One region of the Priestia sp. YIM B13551 genome, then DNA from elsewhere that is predicted to be linked to it. Evidence: riboswitches for the same ligand, from Rfam matches in the RefSeq annotation. Region 1 holds a riboswitch; each other region holds the start of a gene.

What was found. A riboswitch is a leader RNA that binds a small molecule or an ion and turns the genes downstream of it on or off. The one in region 1 is predicted to bind S-adenosylmethionine.
Region 2: it holds a riboswitch for S-adenosylmethionine, as region 1 does, so the genes downstream of both, ACFX4N_RS08755 (hypothetical protein) here and ACFX4N_RS22025 (methionine ABC transporter ATP-binding protein) in region 1, are expected to answer to the same signal.
Region 3: it holds a riboswitch for S-adenosylmethionine, as region 1 does, so the genes downstream of both, ACFX4N_RS03440 (Na+/H+ antiporter NhaC family protein) here and ACFX4N_RS22025 (methionine ABC transporter ATP-binding protein) in region 1, are expected to answer to the same signal.

The regions. Positions count from the first base shown of each region.
Region 1 is NZ_JBHZOX010000005.1:66,288-68,552, forward strand. Features, by position in the region: gene ACFX4N_RS22020 (methionine ABC transporter permease) at 1-197, opposite strand, end outside; gene ACFX4N_RS22025 (methionine ABC transporter ATP-binding protein) at 190-1,215, opposite strand; SAM riboswitch class I at 1,347-1,454, opposite strand; gene ACFX4N_RS22030 (thioredoxin family protein) at 1,635-1,934, opposite strand; gene ACFX4N_RS22035 (toprim domain-containing protein) at 1,949-2,265, opposite strand, start outside.
Region 2 is NZ_JBHZOX010000001.1:1,723,922-1,726,186, forward strand. Features, by position in the region: gene ACFX4N_RS08750 (M20/M25/M40 family metallo-hydrolase) at 1-614, opposite strand, end outside; gene ACFX4N_RS08755 (hypothetical protein) at 1,084-1,326, opposite strand; SAM riboswitch class I at 1,394-1,495, opposite strand; gene ACFX4N_RS08760 (M20 peptidase aminoacylase family protein) at 1,559-2,265, opposite strand, start outside.
Region 3 is NZ_JBHZOX010000001.1:664,152-666,416, reverse strand. Features, by position in the region: gene ACFX4N_RS03445 (ABC transporter permease) at 1-675, shown strand, start outside; SAM riboswitch class I at 777-883, shown strand; gene ACFX4N_RS03440 (Na+/H+ antiporter NhaC family protein) at 970-2,265, shown strand, end outside.

The DNA.
Region 1 (2,265 bases):
TTTACAACTGCTGACACAATGGCATATAAAGGTTTGTTTTGCCAAAGCTGTCCTTTGGACGTTAAAAATAAAAGCAAGCCTAATAAAATACCTAGAACAAACGTGGCTATAACTGAAATAGCCGTCATATATAGTGTTTCATTTGTCGCTTGAATAAAATCATCTAAAATAACGTTTGGAAATAGTTTCTCAAGCATTTGTCATTACCTCCACTTCTACCTGCTGCTCATGAATGTATGCAATGACTTTTTCAACTTCTGTTAATTCTCCGTCTAAATGAACGAACAACGTTCCGTATGAACCTGTTTGTGTATGAGAAATCTTTCCTTGCAAAATATTAATCGTTACATCAAACTGTTTTAAAATCGTTGTAATGAGCGGTTGCTCTGCTTTTCCGCCAACAAACGTCAGCTGAATAATTTGCCCGCTTGGATATAACTCCTGTACTTGTTCAATTGTTTCAAACGTTTCTTCTGGTTCAGAAATCTGTTGAACGAATCGTTTTGTAATCGGCTGCTTAGGTTTTCTGAATACTTCTAGCACTTGTCCTTCTTCTACTACTGCCCCATTTTCCATAACGGCTACCCGATGACAAATTTTACGAATAACGTGCATTTCATGAGTAATCAATACAATGGTTAACCCTAGCTTCTCATTAATATCTACTAACAGATCTAAAATGGAATCTGTCGTTTGAGGATCAAGCGCTGATGTTGCTTCATCACACAGCAATACTTTTGGGTTATTGGCTAACGCTCGAGCAATACCAACACGCTGCTTTTGTCCACCGCTAAGCTGTGATGGATAAGCATTTTCACGCCCTTCAAGCCCGACTAGCTTGATAAGCTCGTCTACTCGTTTCATTCTTTTTTCTTTTGAGATCCCTGCTATTTCTAACGGAAAGGCAATATTTTCTCGCACCGTACGCGACCACAAGATATTAAAGTGCTGAAACACCATACTAATTTCTTGTCTAGCTTTTCTGAGTTTTCCGCCTTTAATTTTTCCAATATCATTACCTGCTACTTCGACCGTTCCTGTCGTTGGTGTTTCTAACCCGTTTAGCAAGCGAATTAAAGAACTTTTCCCCGCTCCGCTATAACCAATAATTCCGTAAATTTCACCTTGGTTAACGGTTAGATTCACATTATCAACAGCTGTTACTTGACCGCTTTTAGCCTGATAAATTTTTGTAACGTCTGTTAATGTAATCATATTTCTTCACCTTCTTTAGTAAAAACTTAATTATGTTAGGTTGCCCTATAGGATGAAAAAGCCGTAAAACAATTTTCCTCATTAAAAAAGCCTCTCTGCGCATGACAGAAAGGCTCGATATTTAATCCTTTCTCTCATCTTTCAAAGCGCATAGCTTTGCAGGAATTGGCACCATTTCAGTTAGTCTGACGGTTGCCGGGTTTCACAGGGCTCAGTCCCTCCACCTCTCTTGATAAGAGTTCGCAACAATTATTTTGTTTTTGGGAAATATTCATTCATTTATGAACATTCATGAGTGTGATTTTAGCATGTGTCAGATAGGCTGTCAACAGATTTTGTTCTTGGGATAATATCCCAAGATTTCAACAGCCCCAACGGTTTGCTCTCTTTCAATTTCTTCATTTTAAACAAACGTTTGATTATCGAAGCTCTTCAAGTACGTGCTCGATAGAATGAAACGCATAGAGTTTTTTTACCATTTCGCCATTTTTCACTTCAATCAAACAAGGTACACTTTCAATTGAAAATACTTCTGCTTTTGAAGGCATATAATTTAAATTGCTCATTCCGATGGTCACACCAGGCAGCATCGCTTCTGCTACGGTTAACATTTTTTTTGCCAGCTGACATGTCCCGCAAAAAGGTGTATGGAAAAAGATAAACGCTCTTTGTCCTTCTTTTAACTGATCGTCAAGCTGTTTTTCGCTCCATTCTTGCATGTTGCTCATTCCTTTTATGTTAAAAATTCTGCATTAACATCGATATTGGCACTCAGTAATACTGTTGCTATGTGATGTCTAGGGGCGGCAGCAACCTCTCGGTACATTTTATCAATATATAGATGCTCTGCTTCCGGAAGCTCTCGTTTAAATTGTTTTCTTAGCTTATTCCCTGAATCATCAGAGTCAACGAGTATGTATACCTCTTTGTTAAACGTAAAGTCAATAATTTCATCCAGCTTTGATAAACTAATCGTACCGTTTGTACAGATAATTTCAATTGGTTCTCGAATGATATCTTGGATACGTTTTTTATCTGATTTTCCTTCGA
Region 2 (2,265 bases), on a different contig from region 1:
GGTTCTGCATTTAGCATGAGAGAAAAATCCAGCTGATGTTTGCGGGCAAGTTCTAAAAGAACAGGCACTGCTTTTCTCATCCCAAGCGAATTTACTTCTTCATCCGGCACCGACAGCAGCAGGATGTTTCCGTCAAACTCTCCGTTGCATGCTCGTTCAACCATACTGATATGCAGGGCAATGCCTGCTTTCATGTCCATCGTTCCTCTGCCAAAAAGCCAGTCTCCTTTTATCATATCCTTTTGTACGTGCGCCGGAACTTGTTCCATATGGTTATAAAAAGTACTCGTTAATGTATCAGCGTGAAAAGCATCCTTTTTCCACTGTCCATAATCTTGTACATCCACTACATCGTAATGACTTACTAGTACAACTGTTTTATTCGTATTTTTCCCTTGAACAAAAGCTGTGACAATCGACCGTCCGTCTCCTGTTGAATGAAGCTCGACTTGCTCGTTTTTTTGAAAGTAAGGCAGCTTCAATAAATAAGACGCTATCGATTCAGCCATTTCCACTTCTGCCATCGTTCCTGTCACGCTAGGTATAGAAACCAATTCGCTTACAAGTTTTTTTAACTGTTCTTTTGTTTGATACAAAGATGTTTTGTTCGACATACCCTTCATCTCTTTCCTTTTTCTAAATTTTCTATCAAACAAAACCATTCGTCAATCCCTTTGACAGAGACTCTTTCATTCTATCCCTATGTATCATAGTATGGCGCTGCCTTTACGCACATGATAAAAAAAGAGTGCGCGGCTAGGGATAGCACCGCACACTCTTTTTTTACTTTTCGTCATCTTCTAAAAAGTCTAGGATACGATCAATAAGCTGTTCGCTTCCTGCATCGTTTCCGTGTTCAAGAGACATTTCCATTTCAATGCTCCTTTCATAAAATATTCTTGTTTTATAACATACCACAATTCATTTCGAATGTAACCTTTAATTTGCGTAAAAATTTCGACAATTTATGATTAATTTTAAAACCTAGTGAGTATTGATTATACCCACCAGATTCTTTGCTTGTCAAAAACCATGCTTTCTATTTAAAAACACTTAAAAAATAGAGGCGCGAGCAGACTTCTTCTATAAAAGACAGCCTACTCGCTCAAGCTTGGAACAGCATGATGAATAAATTTCTAGTTCATTTGCTTTTTGTACATCTTTAATATCTATGCCTACAGCATATGTACGAACATGGTTTTCGACCACAATTTCATAAAATGTTTCTAATTCGCGATAAGCTACTTGATAATGCTTTCCTAATAATTTCACTGCTTCCTTTAATGCTTTCTCTCCTGTATGTGCTGCAACTGCTGTATGACTCATAAAACCCTCTCCTTTTAGAAAAATAAAAAAACTCATTTTGCTTTGATGCAAAATGAGTTTTTCACCCGTTTTATCACCCAAAGCACATGCTTTGCTGGTAGGAGCACCTTACATTCGTAGGTTGCTGTGGAGTCAAAGAGCCAGATCTCTCGTCCACTCGTGATAACTTTTTTAATTTAAAATTTATTTTATCAAACAATTCCATCCCCGTAAATAGAAAAATAAAAATATTTTAATTTTTTTGGTAATGGAATGAATTCAAAAAATGAAAGCTTAGATTAGCAAAATAAGAAGCTGCTACAAGTAATGCCTCTTCATTTAATGAAAAAGAAGGATGGTGCCATTCATATTCTCCAGCTGTACCCATCCATACAAAAAATCCTGGTACATGCTGCTGATATACGGCAAAATCTTCTCCTCCAGGCGATTGTTCAGCTTCTACGACTTGATAACTAAGATCCTCTGCCGCTTTAGTAACTAGTTTTTCCAGCGTATCATCATTGTTTACTACAGGAAGATATGGATACCATTTAACGTCTACTGAAGCCCCGAAAGCTGCGCCAATCCCTTCAGCAGTTCGTTTCATAAGAGCCGGTATTTTTTCTCTCGCTTCTTCTTGAAAGGTACGCACAGTTCCTTCAAGCGTTACTTTGTCAGGAATGACGTTCCACGAGCTCCCTCCATGGATTTGAGTTATGCTGACAACAACATTTTGAAAGGGGCTGAGATTACGGCTGACAATGGTTTGTAAACTAGTAACAATTTGACCAGCAGCAGCAATCGGATCTATTGTTTTTTCAGGAATACCCGCGTGACCTCCTACTCCTTTGACGTCAATTTCAAAACGATCAACACTTGCCATTAAAGGTCCCGGTTTAATACCAATGGTTCCTACAGGAAGATCCGGTTTGTTATGCATCCCAAATATCGCTTCCACTC
Region 3 (2,265 bases), on a different contig from region 1:
ATGGCTCTTTTAATGAAGAAAGTAGCAAACAGTGCGGGAACGGAAGACAACATTTTGAACTTCCTGTCATTTAGTTCAGGTATGCTCATTCTTGTTCAATTTTTTGCTCTTGCTGTTGGAGGGTCAATGGTTGCAAAAGAGTTTGAGGCAGGTACCATTAAGCTTCTTTTAATTCGCCCTGCTAGACGTTCAACGATTTTAGCATCCAAGTACCTAACCCTCATTTTAATTAGCTTGTATTATTTACTGAGCTATTTGCTTTTTTCGTTTGTATGGGGAGCCTTGTTCTTTGGATTTACCAGTCTAGAAGGAGATGCGCAGCTGCTTAAAAACATTACGCTTACGTATGACAGTGCGTATATGGAAACGTTTATGATGATGACGTTCGCATTCATGCTGTCGTCTTTATTTAGAAACAGCGCGCTTGCTTCAAGTCTAGCTATTGTCGTAAGTATCGGCGCGAAAGCTGTAACAGGACTAGTATCAGAGTTAGGCTTATGGTGGGGGAAATTTTTATTATTTGCCAACACGAACTTTGTGCAGTATATGGACGGAATGAAACCGCTGTTTGACGGCATGACGATTCCATTTTCAATCTTCGTCTTAGTCGCGCATTTTGTCTTCTTTATGGGCGTAGCTTGGGCAGCGTTTTTAAAACGAGACGTAGCTAATTGATGTGAGAATTTTCGCACTATATATTTTTCTGAAATAGCATTTGACAATTAAATAAAAAGAGATTACAGTAGTGAAAGACTATTTTTAAAACAACTATAAACTTCTTATCAAGAGAGACGGAGGGACTGGCCCTATGATGTCTCGGCAACTGGCTGTACGCAGTGCGGTGCCAAATCCAGCAGACGATGTTTCGTTTGGAAGATGAGAAGGGTAATCTTATGATACAAAATAAGAGACCTCTTCTTATCAATAAGAAGAGGTCTTTTTTTATTACGTAAACAAGAGGTGTTAAGAATGGAACAACAAAAAGGAAACGGCTGGGCGCTGTTACCGCTGGGCGTCTTTTTAGTCCTGTTTGTCGGATCAGGAATTATAACGGGAGACTTTTATAAGCTGCCTGTATTAGTAGCCATTATCATTGCAGCCATTGTGGCGCTGGCTATGAACCGCAAAGATTCACTTAATGTAAAAGTGGAGCGTTTTGCTAAAGGAGCAGGACATCCTGATATCATTATTATGGTGCTTATTTTTATTTTAGCAGGTGCTTTTTCTGAAGTCGCTAAAGGCATGGGAGCTGTGGATTCAACGGTAAACTTAGCGCTTTCTGTGCTTCCGCAAAGCTTAGTCGTAGCAGGAATCTTTGTTATTGGCGCATTCATTTCAATTTCGATGGGAACATCAATGGGAACAATTGCTGCGCTGGGACCTATCGCTGTAGGAATCAGTGAGCAAGCGCATGTTTCTGTTACATTGGCAATAGCCGGTGTGATTGGCGGTGCAATGTTTGGTGATAATTTATCTGTTGTCTCTGATACAACGATTGCGGCAGTTCGTACGCAAAAAACAAATATGACAGATAAATTGAAAGTAAACTTTTTTATCGTACTTCCTGCAGCGATTGTTACAGTGATTCTATTGCTTGTAATGACGCTAGGAAACACGTCATCAGTAGAAATTAAAGATTTCAGCTGGTTTAAAATCTTGCCTTATATCGGCGTACTCATTGCTGCAGTATTTGGTGCAAACGTATTAAGCATTTTAACCGGAGGAATTGTGCTAGCCGGCGTGATTGGATTAGCTGACGGAAGCTACACGCTTTCTTCTCTTGCTAAAACTGTGACAGAAGGTATTGGCGGAATGTCAGAGTTAATTATTTTATCTCTGTTAATTGGCGGAATGGTTGAGCTTATTCGCTATAATGGCGGTATTCAGTTCTTATTGAATTTATTAACACGACGCATTCAAACAAAAAAAGGCGGAGAATTCAGCATCGCCGGATTGGTAAGTTTAACTAATTTAGCGACGGCTAATAACACGATTTCAATTATTACAGCAGGTCCGTTAGCAAAAGAAATCTCTGATAAGTATTCAATTGATAATCGTAAATCAGCCAGTCTGCTGGACTTGTTTTCATGCAGCGTTCAAGGGCTTATCCCTTACGGCGCACAAATGCTTCTCGCAGCAGGATTTGCTAAAGTTTCACCGATTGAGATTATTCCATTTACATTCTATCCAATGTTAACAGCGGTTTGCGGAATCATTGCGATTGTAATTGGATTTCCTCGTTTAAATAAAAAGTCTAAGTCATCT